2 regions of the Cellulosimicrobium sp. NPDC057862 genome follow, and region 2 is predicted to be linked to the other one. Evidence: predicted binding sites of a transcription regulator. Region 2 holds the regulator's gene; the other holds the start of a gene.
What was found. The regulator HspR, encoded in region 2, represses chaperone genes until heat shock. The targets are predictions, from matches to a motif close to AAGTTGAGTCNNNNNGACTCAACTT.
Positions count from the first base shown of each region.

Region 1: a site for HspR is predicted at 1,911-1,935, ahead of clpB (ATP-dependent chaperone ClpB). Genes of this name have one in related genera too.

Region 1 covers NZ_JBHVMH010000002.1:547,680-555,001, forward strand. The annotation lists gene clpB (ATP-dependent chaperone ClpB) at 1-1,858, opposite strand, end outside; gene ACFVN3_RS05105 (LppM family (lipo)protein) at 2,153-3,475, shown strand; gene ACFVN3_RS05110 (enoyl-CoA hydratase/isomerase family protein) at 3,603-4,934, opposite strand; gene ACFVN3_RS05115 (alpha/beta hydrolase) at 5,034-6,005, shown strand; gene ACFVN3_RS05120 (YitT family protein) at 6,049-6,723, shown strand; gene ACFVN3_RS05125 (AlkA N-terminal domain-containing protein) at 6,757-7,322, shown strand, end outside.
Region 2 covers NZ_JBHVMH010000001.1:9,689-17,010, reverse strand. The annotation lists gene ACFVN3_RS00070 (alanine--tRNA ligase-related protein) at 1-362, shown strand, start outside; gene dnaK (molecular chaperone DnaK) at 522-2,405, shown strand; gene grpE (nucleotide exchange factor GrpE) at 2,402-3,064, shown strand; gene ACFVN3_RS00055 (DnaJ C-terminal domain-containing protein) at 3,222-4,211, shown strand; gene ACFVN3_RS00050 (heat shock protein transcriptional repressor HspR) at 4,238-4,732, shown strand; gene ACFVN3_RS00045 (phosphotransferase family protein) at 4,755-5,480, opposite strand; gene ACFVN3_RS00040 (DUF1540 domain-containing protein) at 5,690-5,998, shown strand; gene ACFVN3_RS00035 (hypothetical protein) at 6,076-6,873, opposite strand; gene ACFVN3_RS00030 (sigma-70 family RNA polymerase sigma factor) at 7,049-7,322, shown strand, end outside.

The DNA of each region.
Region 1 (7,322 bases), on a different contig from region 2:
CGCCCGTCGGGCCCAGGAAGAGGAACGAGCCCGTGGGGCGGTCCGGGTCGGCGACGCCCGCGCGCGAGCGACGGACGGCGTCGGACACGGAGCGGACGGCGGCCTGCTGGCCGATGAGGCGCTCGCCGATGACGTCCTCCATGTGCAGGAGCTTCTCGCTCTCGCCCTGGAGCATGCGGCCCGCGGGGATACCGGTCCACGCGGACACGACCTCCGCGATCTCGTCCGCGCCCACCTTGTCGGCGATCATCGGGGCGGCCTCGGGACCGGACGCGGCGAACGCGTCGTCCGCCTGCTCCTCGGCCTCGGCGGCGTCGAGCTCTCGCTGGAGCTGCGGGATCTCGCCGTACTGGAGCCGGCCCGCCGTCTCGAGGTCGCCCTCGCGGATCGCGCGCTCGACCTGGACGCGCAGCTCGTCGAGCTTCGCCCGCAGGTCGCCGACGCGGTTGTGGCCGGCCTTCTCGGCCTCCCAGCGCGCGGTGAGCGCGGCGAGCTCCTCGCGCCGGTCCGCGAGGTCGGCGCGCAGCTTCTCGAGCCGCTCGAGCGACGCGGGGTCGGTCGACTCGGAGAGCACGACTTCCTCCATCTCCAGGCGCGTCACCGCGCGCTGCAGCTCGTCGATCTCGATGGGCGAGGAGTCGAGCTCCATGCGCAGGCGCGACGCCGCCTCGTCGACGAGGTCGATCGCCTTGTCCGGGAGCTGGCGGCCGGTGATGTACCGGTCGGAGAGCGACGCCGCAGCGACGAGCGCCGAGTCGGCGATCGTCACCTTGTGGTGCGCCTCGTACCGCTCCTTGAGGCCGCGCAGGATCGCGACCGTGTCCTCGACGGAGGGCTCGCCGACGAACACCTGCTGGAAGCGGCGCTCCAGCGCCGGGTCCTTCTCGATGTACTCGCGGTACTCGTCGAGCGTGGTCGCGCCGACGAGGCGCAGCTCGCCGCGCGCGAGCATGGGCTTGAGCATGTTGCCGGCATCCATCGCTCCCTCGCCGCCCGCCCCCGCCCCGACGACCGTGTGCAGCTCGTCGATGAACGTGACGACCTCGCCGTCGGAGGACCGGATCTCCTCCAGGACGGCCTTGAGGCGCTCCTCGAACTCGCCGCGGTACTTCGCGCCCGCGACCATGCTCGCGAGGTCGAGCGAGACGAGCCGCTTGCCCTGGAGCGACGTCGGGACGTCGCCCGCGACGATGCGCTGCGCGAGGCCCTCGACGACGGCCGTCTTGCCGACGCCGGGTTCGCCGATGAGGACAGGGTTGTTCTTGGTGCGGCGGCTCAGCACCTGCACGACGCGCCGGATCTCGGAGTCGCGGCCGATCACGGGGTCGAGCTTGCCCTCGGCGGCCGCGGCCGTGAGGTCGGTCCCGTACTGCTCGAGGGCCTTGTACGTGCCCTCGGGGTTGGGGCTAGTGACGCGCGCGCTCCCGCGCACGGCAGGCAGCGCCGACCGCAGCGCGTCGGCTGTCGCGCCGGCCTGCTGCAGGATCGTCGCGGCCTGCGACGAGCCCGCGGCGATGCCGAGCAGCAGGTGCTCGGTGGAGACGTACTCGTCGCCGAGGGCCTGCGCCTCCATCGAGGCGTTGTCGAGCGCCGTCGACGTGGCGCGCGACGGCGTCGGCTGCGCGACGGCGGACCCGCTCGCGGTGGGCAGCGCGACGAGCGCGGCACGGACCTTCTGGCCGACGGCCTGCTTGTCCGCGCCGACGGCGTCGAGCAGCCCGACGGCGACCCCGCCCTCCTGCGTGAGCAGCGCGGCGAGGAGGTGGGTGGGCTCGAGCTGCGGGTTGCCGGCGGCCGACGCGGTCTGGATCGCCTCGCCGATCGCCTGCTGCGACATCGTGGTGAACTTCGTTTCCATAGGTGCTCCGGTGTGGTGCTCGAAAGGTGGTCTGACCAGTGGAACGACTCCGAAGTTGAGTGTATTCCGCTCAACTTATTTCGTCAGCCTCGCGCCTGACCTCCCCGTCACCCGTCGCCCGGCGCGGATGAACTCCCGGCCGCATTCCGTCTCAAATCGGCATCGACCCTCGCCTCGGGCGGCGATCCGCGACATGCTGGGCGGGTGAACTCCTCACCCTTGCGCAGACGACTCGGCCTCGCTGCCCTCTTCGCCACCCTCGCACTGTTCCTCGCGGGGTGCATGAGGATGGACATGGCCCTCACCCTCAACGAGGACGACACGTTCGACGGCAGCGTCGTCATGGCGTTCAGCGACGAGCTCGCCACGTCGATGGGGTCGGACCCGCAGGAGCTGTGGGACCAGATGGGCTCCGAGATGGAGTCCGAGCTCCCGGAGGGCGCGACCCAGGAGCCGTACGCCCAGGACGGGTACACGGGCACCAAGATCACGTACGCGGACCAGCCCATCTCACAGCTCTCGTCCGCCGGGGCCGACTCGATCTCGGTCACGCGCGAGGGTGACGAGTACGTCGTGAGCGGGTCGATGGACATGACCGGCGAGGAGTTCAACCCCGACACGGGTGACGCGACGAGCGACGAGCTGACGCAGCAGATGATGGACAGCCTCGACATCAAGATCTCCATCACGTTCCCCGGTGAGGTCGCCGAGTCCAACGGCGAGATCGACGGCAACACGGTGATCTGGACGCCCGTCGTCGGCGAGGTCAACGAGATGACGGCGCGCGGCTCGGCCGTCGCGGGCGGCGCGGCAGGGTCGGGCGACGAGGGCTCGGACGAGGCGACCGAAGACTCCGACGGCGCCACCGCGCCCGACGGCGGCGACAGCGCGGGCGACGCCTCGGACTCCGGTTCCCTGGCCTGGCTCTGGTTCGTCATCGGCGGCGTCGTGCTGCTCGGCATCATCGGCCTCGTGCTGTGGCTCGTGCTCCGCTCCAAGCCGGGTGCGCAGGACGGCCAGGCGGCCGGCTTCCAGCAGGGCGGCTACCCGGGTCAGCCCGGCGCCTACCCGGCACCGGGTCAGCCCGGCCAGCACCCCGGCCAGCCCCAGGGCCAGTACCCCGGCCAGCCGGGCGGCTACCCCGGCCAGCAGCCCGGCGCCTACCCGGGTCAGCAGCCGGGCGCATACCCGGGTCAGCAGCCGGGCGCGTACCCGGGTCAGCCGGGTCAGCAGCCGGGCGCCTACCCCGGCCAGCCGGGTCAGCAGCCGGGCGCCTACCCCGGCCAGCCGGGCGCGCCGCAGGGCTACGGGGCGCAGCCCCCGGCGCCGGGCCAGTACGGCGCCCAGCCGCCGGCCCCGCCGCAGCCGCAGGGCGGCTACCCCGGCGCGGCCCCGTACGCCCCTCCCGGCGCGCCGCACCCGCAGTCGTCGCCGACGACGCCGCTCCCCGCGCAGCCGCCCGTCCCGCCGGGCGCGACCCAGCCGCTGCCGCCGTACCAGCAGCCCGCCCCGACCCAGCCGCTCCCGCCGCAGCCGGGCACCCCGGGGCCGGACGGGTCCGCCGGTCCGGACGACGAGATCGACGACGCCACGCGTCTGCGCCCGCCGCCCGAGTGACGCGAGCGACGCCTCGCGCGGCACGCGCCGTGCGAGGTGGGTGACTCGCAGCACCACGCATCGACGGCCCGCCCCGGGAGCCCGGGGCGGGCCGTCGTGCGTCGTCGGCTCGTACGGCGTGGTCGCGTCAGGACTCGACGGTGACCTCGACGACGTCGCCCACGGCGTCGAACCGCACCGCGGGCCAGTACCCGTCGAGGAAGTGCTCCCCGCACGAGTCCGCGAGGTGCACGACCGTGCCGCCGTCGTCGTGCCGCTCGACGAGCTCGACCATGAGGTCGTCGCTCGCCTCCGCGAGCTCGTCGGGCGTCGGCTCGTCCTCGCCGAACCGGCGGACCACGGCCTCGACGGCGCGGCGTGCCAGGCGCGGGCTCAGGGCGTCGTCCCACAGCGCCTCCGCGGGCACGTACGCCAGCGCCTCCGCCCCGACGCCCGGGTCGACCTCGGCGAGCGTCGCCGGGCGCCACGACGGGTCGCGGTCCTTGTCGACCACCTGCACGCGGACACCCTCGACGAGGTCCGGCTGCGTGTCGACGAACCACGAGACGAGCCCGTACTCCTGCTCCAGCGCGGCACGCAGGTCCGGGAGCCCGCGCGCGCTGCGCACCGCCGCGAGCGCCACGGTGACCGCGGTGGGCGAGAGCCGCTCGAGCGCGTCGGCCTCGGAGCCCGCCTGCTCGTCCCCGTCCCGGGCCGCTGCGCGCAGGCGCGCCACGATCTCGGGCACGGAGTCCGCCGCGTAGGTGGCGTCGACCGCCGCCTGGCGCGCGACGAGCCGCGAGACGGGTGCGGGCAGGGCGTGGCGGCGCACGACCTCCCGCACGTCCTCGACGTCGAGCGGGTCGACCCCCGCGGTCGCGAGCGCGGCGAGGTCGGCGGCGAGCACGGGCAGCCGCTCGCTCGGCACGTAGTGGTCGGCGAGCCCGGCGAAGATCGCGTCGGCGGCGTCCATCGTCACGGCGCCGAGCGCGAGCAGCTCCCCGAGCCGCCCGGGCGCGCGGCCCAGGAGCCAGGAGCCGCCGACGTCGGGCGTGAAGCCGATCCGCGTCTCCGGCATGGCGACGCGCGAACGCTCGGTCACGACGCGGACCGGCGCGTGCGCGCCGAGGCCGACCCCACCGCCCATGGTGATGCCGTCCATGATCGTCACGACGGGCGTGGGCAGCTCCGCGAGCGCGGCGTCGACCGCGTACTCGCGCCGGAAGTAGCGGCGCGCCTCGGCCTGCTTCCCGGCCACGATCGACGCGCGCAGCTCCCGGACGTCGCCGCCCGCGCACAGGCCGCGGTCGCCCGCACCGTCGAGCAGCACGAGGCGCACGGTCGGGTCGACCCGCCACTCCTCCAGCACGTCGGCGATCTCGCCGAGCATGGCGTAGCCGAGCGCGTTGAGCGCGCGGGGGCGGTCCAGGGTGAGGTGCCCGACGCCGTCGTCGACGCGGGCGAGGATCTCGCTCGTCATCCGCGTCACGCTACCTCCCACCCGCGCGTTGTCGCCGCGGGATCGCGCCGGGAGGCGAGAATCTGCAGACACGTGGTGGGGCGAGGACGGGAGAAGCGGATGGCCGAGACGCGGACGCCGGAGTGGCGCACGGACGTGCTGGGCGGGGACTGGGTCGCGCGCGACCTCGACCTGCCGGACGGCGCGGTCGCGACCCTGGTGCGGCGCGAGGTCGCGGCGCCCTCGGGCGACCGGCCCGCGGTGCTGTACGTGCACGGGTTCATCGACTACTTCTTCCAGACCCACGTCGCCGAGGCGGTCGAGGCGCGCGGGTACCGGTTCTACGCGCTCGACCTGCGGGGCTACGGGCGCTCGATCGGCCGCGGCACGGGGGCGCCGTCGCGGCCCGACGACGACCCGAACTTCGTCACCGACCTCGCCGTCTACGCCCACGACCTCGACGCGGCCGCGCGCGCGATCCGCGCGGAGGGGCACGAGCGGCTCGTCGTGCTGGGCCACTCGACGGGCGGTCTCGTCGCGAGCCTGTGGGCCGACGCGCGTCCCGGGCGGCTCGCGGCGCTCGTGCTCAACAGCCCGTGGTTCGACCTCAACCGGCCGTGGGTGTTCCGCGGACCGGTGACGTGGGTGGTCGACGTCGTCGGCCGGGTCGCGCCGCGGCTCGTCGTGGGCGGGCTCGACCCGCACTGGGCGGAGGCCCTGCACGCGAGCACGGGCGGCGAGTGGGACTTCGACCTCGCCTGGAAGCCGATCGAGGGCTTTCCCGTACGAGCGGGGTTCCTGCGGGCGGTGCGGCGCGGGCACGCGCGCGTCGCGCGGGGCCTGCACGTCGACTGCCCGGTCCTCGTGCTCGCGTCCGCGCGCAGCGGCCCGGCGTCCGGCTGGCACGACGCGCTGCTCACGACCGACAGCGTGCTCGACGTCGGGCAGATCACGACGCGCGCCGAGCGGCTGGGCGACGACGTCACGGTCGTCGCGGTCGAGGGCGGCGCGCACGACCTCGCCCTCTCCCCCGAGCCCGCCCGGTCGACCTACCTGCGAGAGGTCCTCGACTGGCTCGACGCCCGGGTCTGACGGCCCGGTCGCGCCCGCCCGACCGCTCCCCTAGCGTCAGCGTGTGACGAGCGCGCCGCGGTCCCGCCCCTCCCACGTGGTCCTGCGTGCCGTGTGGGCGCTCCTCGGGGTCGCGGTCCTCGGGCTCGGCTCGGCGGTGCTGCTGTCCGCGCACGTCGGCGTGGACCCCTTCACCGCGGCGAACATCGGCGCGAGCACCCTGCTCGGTGTCGACCTGGGCGTCTACCAGCTCGCGATCAACGCCGTGCTCCTCGTCCCCGTCGTGGTGTGGGGACGCCGGTACATCGGGGTCGGCACGATCATCAACATGGTCATGACGGGGTTCTTCGTCCAGTGGTTCTCCGCGCTCCTCGCCCCGCTCGTCCCGGACCCGCCGAGCCGCCTCCTGCAGACCGCGCTCTTCGTCGTGGGGATCGTCCTGTTCACCGCGGGTGCGTCCGCGTACATGACGGCGGGCGTCGGGACGGCGCCGTACGACGCGATCGCCCCGATCGTCGTCGACCGTACGCATGCGCGGTACCGCGTCGTCCGGGTGGTCCAGGACCTCGCGTTCGTCGGCCTCGCGATCGCGCTGGGCGGCCCCGTGGGCGTGGGGACGGTCATGACGGCGTTCTTCGCCGGCCCGCTCATCGACTTCTTCACCGAGCGCGTGAACAAGCCCCTGCTGCGGCGCGCCCTGCCCGACGACGCCCCCACCGTCGTGTCCGAATCCCGCTAGCCAAGGGGTCGCCCCGCGGGTGAGGATCGAGTCATGACGACGACCCTCGCGACTCCCCGCGCGACGACGGACCCCGTGTTCGCGGAGCGCTACCGCGCCATCGCGTCGCGCGACCGGCGGTTCGACGGACAGTTCATCACCGCGGTGAGCAGCACGGGCATCTACTGCCGCCCGTCGTGCCCTGCGCGCACGCCCAAGCCGGAGAACGTCACGTTCTACCTCACGTCCGCGGCCGCGCACGAGGCCGGCTACCGCGCGTGCAAGCGCTGCCTCCCCGAGGCCGTGCCCGGCACGCCGACCTGGGACCTCGGGCACGACCTCTCCGCCCGCGCGATGCGGCTCGTCGCCGACGGCGTCGTGGACCGCGAGGGCGTCGACGGCCTCGCCGCCCACCTCGGGTACTCGCCCCGGCACGTGCACCGCGTCCTCGTCGCGGAGCTGGGCGCCGGCCCGGTCGCGCTCGCCCGCGCGCTGCGCGCCCAGACCGCGCGCGCCCTGCTCACGGGCACCGACCTCCGCCTCGCCGACGTCGCGTTCGCCGCGGGCTTCGGCAGCGTCCGGCAGTTCAACGACACGATCACCGAGGTCTTCGACACGAC
Region 2 (7,322 bases):
TCGGCCTGGACGACCGGTTCGCCGACGACCTCGTCACCGTCGTGGCCGAGGTGTACGGCGACACCTACCCGGGCCTGGTCGCGCGGCGTGAGGAGCTGAGCTCGGTCCTCCGTGACGAGGAGTCACGCTTCCGTCGCACGGTGCACCGCGGTCTCCGGGAGCTCGAGAAGCTCCGGGGCGCGACGGTCACGGGGGGCGACCTGTTCGTGCTCGCGGACACCTGGGGATTCCCCGTCGAGCTCTCGGTCGACGAGGTCCGCCGCCGCGACATGGCTCTGGCCACGGACTGGTCGGAGGAGTACGCGCTCCACCGCGAGCGCCAGCGGGCACGGTCACGGGCGGCCGCCACGAGCGGGGAATAGTTCGCCCTGAGTGAAGGTTGAGCCAGGTGGACTCAAGTTCTGGCGAGCGGGCTTGCGCGCGAGCGCACCGCGTGCCTACCTTGAGTGAAGCAGACTCAACCCGGTGTACCGGGCGCGCGTGCGCCGTCGGGCACCCCATCCACAACGGAGGCAGCACACATGGCACGAGCAGTCGGGATCGACCTCGGCACCACCAACTCGGTGGTCGCCGTCCTCGAGGGCGGAGAGCCCACCGTCATCGCGAACGCCGAGGGGTCGCGCACGACGCCGTCGGTGGTCGCCTTCTCCAAGACCGGCGAGGTCCTCGTCGGCGAGGTCGCCAAGCGCCAGGCGGTCACGAACGTCGACCGCACCATCAGCTCGGTGAAGCGCCACATGGGCACCGACTGGTCGGTGGAGATCGACGACAAGAAGTACACCGCGCAGGAGATCTCCGCGCGCATCCTGGGCAAGCTCAAGCGCGACGCCGAGGAGTACCTGGGCGAGCCCGTCACCGACGCGGTCGTCACCGTCCCGGCGTACTTCAACGACGCCGAGCGTCAGGCGACCAAGGACGCCGGGCAGATCGCGGGCCTCAACGTGACGCGCATCGTCAACGAGCCCACCGCGGCCGCGCTCGCGTACGGCCTGGAGAAGGGCAAGGAGGACGAGCTCATCCTCGTCTTCGACCTGGGCGGCGGCACGTTCGACGTCTCGCTCCTCGAGGTCGGCAAGGACGAGGACGACTTCTCCACGATCCAGGTCCGCGCGACGTCGGGCGACAACCGCCTCGGCGGCGACGACTGGGACCAGCGCATCGTCGAGCACCTCATCAAGCAGGTGAAGAACAGCTCGGGCGTCGACCTGTCGAAGGACAAGATCGCGCTCCAGCGTCTGCGCGAGGCCGCCGAGCAGGCGAAGAAGGAGCTCTCGTCCGCGACGAGCACCACCATCTCGATGCAGTACCTCTCGATGAGCGAGAACGGCCCGATCCACCTGGACGAGAAGCTCACGCGCGCGCAGTTCCAGCAGATGACGCAGGACCTCCTCGACCGGACGAAGGCCCCGTTCCACAAGGTCATCTCCGACGCGGGCGTCTCCGTCTCCGACATCGACCACGTCGTGCTCGTGGGTGGCTCCACCCGCATGCCGGCCGTGACCGACGTCGTCAAGGAGCTCACGGGCGGCAAGGAGCCCAACAAGGGCGTCAACCCGGACGAGGTCGTCGCCGTCGGCGCGGCCCTCCAGGCCGGCGTCATCTCGGGCGACCGCAAGGACGTCCTGCTCATCGACGTGACCCCGCTGTCCCTCGGCATCGAGACCAAGGGCGGCGTGATGACCAAGCTCATCGAGCGCAACACGGCCATCCCGACCAAGCGCAGCGAGATCTTCTCGACGGCCGAGGACAACCAGCCCTCGGTGCTCATCCAGGTCTTCCAGGGCGAGCGCGAGTTCGCGCGCGACAACAAGCCGCTCGGCACGTTCGAGCTCACCGGTATCGCGCCGGCCCCGCGCGGCGTGCCGCAGATCGAGGTCACCTTCGACATCGACGCGAACGGCATCGTCCACGTCGGCGCCAAGGACCGCGGCACCGGCAAGGAGCAGAAGATGACGATCACGGGCGGCTCGGCGCTGCCCAAGGACGACATCGACCGCATGGTCAAGGAGGCCGAGGAGCACGCGGCCGAGGACAAGAAGCGTCGCGAGGAGGCGGAGACCCGCAACCAGGCCGAGGCGTTCGTGTACTCGACCGAGAAGCTCGTCTCCGAGAACAAGGAGAAGCTCCCGGCCGACGTCGTCACCGAGGTCGAGGCCGACATCGCGTCGGTCAAGTCCGCGCTCGAGGGCGAGGACGCCGACGCCGTGAAGACCGCGCACGAGAAGCTCGTCGCGTCCGCGCAGAAGATCGGCCAGGCGCTCTACGCCTCGGCCGAGCAGGAGCAGGCCGCCGGCAACCCCGGCGCCGCGCAGGACGACGCCACCGCTGCCGCGGGCGCGACGTCCGCTCCGGACGAGGACGTCGTCGACGCCGAGATCGTGGACGACGAGGACGACAAGAAGTGACGTCCCCCGAGGACCGGGGCCCCGAGGAGCAGGCCGGGCGCGAGCCCGGCCAGGGCCCCGAGGACAAGCCGTTCCACTTCACGGACAAGCGCAAGGTCGACCCGGAGGCCGGCAGCCCGCGCGAGGGCGCGGACGCCGGCTCCACCGGTGGCTCGGCAGGTGACGACGCGGAGAGGGACCCGCTCGCGGGACTCGACTTCGAGCCGTCCGACGAGGCCGAGGTCGACGCGGCCGTCCTGGCCGCGAAGGCCGAGGCGGCCGAGCACCTCGACGCGCTCCAGCGCGAGCGGGCGAGCTTCACGAACTACCGCAACCGGTCGCTGCGCGACCAGGAGGCCGCGCGCACGAAGGGGATCGAGGACGTGCTCACCGCGCTCCTCCCGGTCCTCGACGACATCGACCGCGCGCGTCAGCACGGTGAGCTCACGGGCCCGTTCGCCGCGATCGCGGAGAAGCTCGACGCGAGCCTGGAGAAGTTCGGCATCGAGCGCTACGGCAGGGTCGGGGAGGAGTTCGACCCGACCGTCCACGAGGCGCTCATGCACCAGCCCGACGCCGAGGCCACCACCACCACGGTGAACCTCGTCATCGAGCCGGGCTACCGGATCGGGGACCGGGTCGTGCGCGCCGCGCGCGTCTCGGTCGTCGGCCCTCAGTAGCCACCTCTCCACTCGTGCCCGACGGCGCGGGCGCACCTCCGGCGCGGAGGTGCGCTCCGCCGTCGGGCACGCGAGGATCACCAGCAGCAGACCCACCGGCAGCAGCAGCCACGACACGAAGGACCAGGACCACGACCACCGACAGGAGGGAGGCGCCGTGACCGGACAGGACTGGATGGAGAAGGACTTCTACGCCGCGCTCGGCGTCCCCAAGGACGCCGACGACGCCACGATCAAGAAGGCCTACCGCAAGCTCGCGCGCAAGTACCACCCCGACCAGAACCAGGGTGACGCGGGCGCGGAGGCCAAGTTCAAGGAGATCGGCGAGGCGTACGCCGTGCTCTCGGACGCCAAGGAGCGCGAGCAGTACGACGCGATCCGGGCGATGGCCGGCGGCGGTGCCCGCTTCTCCGCGGGCCCTGGCGGCGCCGGGGGCGCGGGCTTCGAGGACGTGTTCGGCGGCATGTTCGGCGGCGGCGGCCCGGGTGGCACCCGGGTCCGGTACTCGACCGGCGGCCAGGGCGGCGGCTTCGAGGACATCCTCGGGTCGATGTTCGGCGGCGCGGGCGCGCAGCAGTTCGGCGGCGGCCCCCGCCCGCGGGCCGGTTCGGACGTCGCCGCGGCCACGACCCTCCCGTTCCGCCAGGCGGTCGAGGGCTCGACCGTGACGTTCACCGTCGACGGCCGCAACGTCACGACGCGCATCCCGCCGGGCGTGCGCGACGGCCAGAAGATCCGGCTGCGCGGCAAGGGCCGCCCGGGCATGGCCGGCGGGCCCGACGGCGACCTCGTCGTCACCGTGCACGTCACCCCGCACCCCGTGTTCTCCCTGGACGGCACCAACCTGCGCGCGACCGTCCCCGTGACGTTCGCCGAGGCCGCGCTCGGGGCGACCATCAGCGTGCCGACGCTCGACGGCGGGTCGGTCAAGGTCAAGGTCCCGGCCGGGACGCCGTCGGGCCGCACGCTGCGCGTCAAGGGCCGCGGCGTGCAGACCGCGAAGTCGACCGGCGACCTGCTCGTCACCGTCCAGGTGGCCGTGCCGCAGAAGCTCTCGAAGGCCGCGCGCGAGGCGGTCGAGACGTTCGCCGCCGAGACGGACGGCCAGGACGTGCGCGCCGACCTCGTGCGCGACGCGGCCGTCTGAGCAGCGGCGTGAGGAGGCCCTCGACCATGACCGCGGACGGTGCGAACCCGGGCCGGGCGAGCGACGTCGACCAGGACGCGCCCGTCCTCGTCATCTCCCAGGCGGCGGCGCTCGCGGGCATGCACCCACAGACGCTGCGCCAGTACGACCGCCTCGGCCTCGTCGTGCCGCGCCGCACCCCGGGCCGGGGGCGGCGCTACTCGCTGCGCGACGTCGCGAAGCTGCTCGAGGTGCAGCGGCTCAGCCACGACGAGGGCATCAACCTCGCGGGCATCCAGCGCATCCTCGCGCTCGAGTCGCAGGTCGAGCGGCTGGAGCGCCGCATCGAGGCGCTCTCCGCGCGCGTCGAGCCCGGCGGCCGGGTGTTCGCCGCCGCGGCGAGCGGCGACGTCGTCGTCGTGCCGCGCGGCCGCAGCGTGCGCCGCGGGGTCGAGGAGGCCCTGCGCGAGACGCTCGTCGAGCACGGCGAGGCGCGCGCGCTCGTCATCTGGCGGCCCCGGCCCGACGACGCGGGGTCCTGACCCCGGCCGTTCCGCCCGGGGCTCAGCTCCGGCGGGCCTCGCGCGCGACGAGCGCCGCGGCGGCGGGGACGAGCGCGACCTCCGAGGGATCGAGGCCCGGGTCCGCGGCGCGGGTCCGCGCGGCGGCGTCGAGGTGCCGCAGGAGCACCGGGTCGGCGAGATGGAGGAACGCGTCCAGCAGGACCCGCGCGCCCGGCGCGAGCTCGTCGTCCTCGTCGGCGGCGACCTCCGCGAGGACGACGGCGGTCACGGCGAGGTCGAGCCCGGCAGGCCCGAGCCGGGCGTTCGTCCAGTCGAGGACGGCCGGGCCGTCGGCGGTGAGCACGACGTTCGCCGGGTGCAGGTCGAGGTGCACGACGCACGGCGACCCGCAAGGCGCGTCGAGCGCCGCGAAGGACGGCGCGGTGAGCGCCGCGTACGCGGGCTCGTGCGGCGCCGGGGGCGGGACGGCGTGCAGCGCGTCGTGCAGCGCGACGAGGATCCGCGCGGATCCGGCGAGCGACGTCCGGCCGCCGAGGATCGACTGGAGGAGGGTCGGCCCGCGCAGGAGCTCCATGGTGAGGTCGCCGTCCGTCGCGGCGTCGACGCGCGGGGCGGGGAAGCCCGCGCCACGGACGTGGCGCATGACCTCGGCGGTGCCGACCGTGTCGGCCCCCGAGCGCGAGCGTCGCAGGACGCGGTCGGCGCCGACCGCGTACAGGTCGGCGTCGGCACCCGAGAACAGCGGCGCGCCGAGCGAAGGGGCCATGAGCCGACGCTACGCCTCTGCTGCCCTCCTGACGAGGGTCCGGGGCATCGGCCCTGGTCACGCATTTCCGCAAGAATGTCGTGCGCTAATTACGCGCTATTCCTGCATTTCTTAGCAAGGCCTTCCTTGCTATACATCGTGCAATTCCGGGAATACCGTGGACACGGAAGCCCGGCCCCCCACGGGTCCTCGGAGAACAGGAGATCGCGATGAGCAGCCTCACGGAGATGCCCCAGGTCGTCGAGTGTTCCATCGACGGCTGCGGCTACAACCACGACCACGGGTGCCACGCCGGCGCGGTGACCATCGCCGGTCACGCGGGCGACGCGGAGTGCGCGACCTTCATCCCGCTGGGGACCAAGGGCGGCCTCGAGAAGGTGCTCGCGCACGTCGGCGCCTGCCAGCGCACCGACTGCGTCCACAACTCCTCGCTCGAGTGCTCGGCCCCGTCGATCCGCGTGGGCGCCGGCGCGTCCGGCGAGGACAAGGCCGACTGCCTCACGTTCACCCCGCGCTGACGCGGACCGTAGACGCCCCCGACACGACACGCCCCGGACCGCGCGCTCGCCCGCGCGGCCGGGGCGTCGTCGTGCTGTCAGCGCTGGAGCGTGTCGAGGAGCTGGACGGCGGCGGAGTGGGTGCGGGGGAGCGGTTCGAGCCAGACGCGCGGAGGTCGGCGCAGGATCGCCGTGACGCCCAGCGCGAGGCCCGTGCGCTCGATGTTGTGGCGGAGCACGGTGCGCAGGGTGTCGTCGTCGGCGCCGCGCTCTCCGAGGACCACGAAGAGCCCGTTGCCGAGGGAGGCCATGGGATGGCCGTCGCCGAAGGTGTGCGTGAGCGCGCGGCCCATCGCGGCCGACCGGGCGAACCGTTGCCACCCGGTCAGGTGGTCGAGCGCGACGTCCACGACGAGCAGGCCGTGCGTCGCCGCGGCGTCGACGCCCGCGCGCTGCGCGACGCCGTACGTCTCCCGGAGCCGTTGGGCCAGGTACTGGGACGTCGCGAGACCGGACTCGGGGTCCATGACCTCGGGCGTCACGGGGGTCGCCTCGTAGCCGTCGGACCACCCGACCGCGACCGCGCGGAGCAGGTCGGTCCCGGGCTCGCGGTCGTGCGCCCGGTACAGGCACACCACGTCGTCGATGGCCTCGCCGATCCCGACGCCCGCCTCGGCCCGCACGCGGCCGAGCCGCTCGGCGGCCGGTGTCCCGTCCCGCTCCTCGCACAGCGCCTCGACCAGGGCGTCGACGGCAGGGTGGTACCAGTCGCCCGGTCGCAGCCAGACGCTCTCGGCGCTCGCCCGACGCCAGCGCTCGCGCACGGCGTCGGGAGCGGGCACGGTGTACCCGTGGAGGTGGTCCATGTAGATGAGACGGGCGAGCGGCCGATCCATGACGCGGGTCGGCGAAGAAGTTTCCAGGACGCCGGGTCCGGGGTGAAATGGGGCGAACGGGGACGACTCCGGCCGTTACCGTTCCGTCGTCGGAAGCCCTCTGCCCCGAAGTTGGACGGGCGTCTACTATGGCCACCGTACGCCTCGGATCGGGGCGGTCTCCGGGGCGGGTGACATGACGCAGGCGCAGGAACGGGTGTGGAGCGAGGCGTTCAGCGACGCTGAGCTCATCACAGCCGTGCGCGAGGGCGACACGAGCGCCTACGGCGCGCTGTACGAGCGCCACGCCGCCGCGGCCCGCACGGTCGCGCGGCAGTACGTCCGGTCCACGGCCGACGCCGACGACGTCGTCTCCGACGCGTTCGCCCGCACGCTGTCCGTGCTCCAGGGCGGGGGCGGGCCCGACGTCACCTTCCGCGCCTATCTCTTCACGGTCGTCCGGCGCCTCT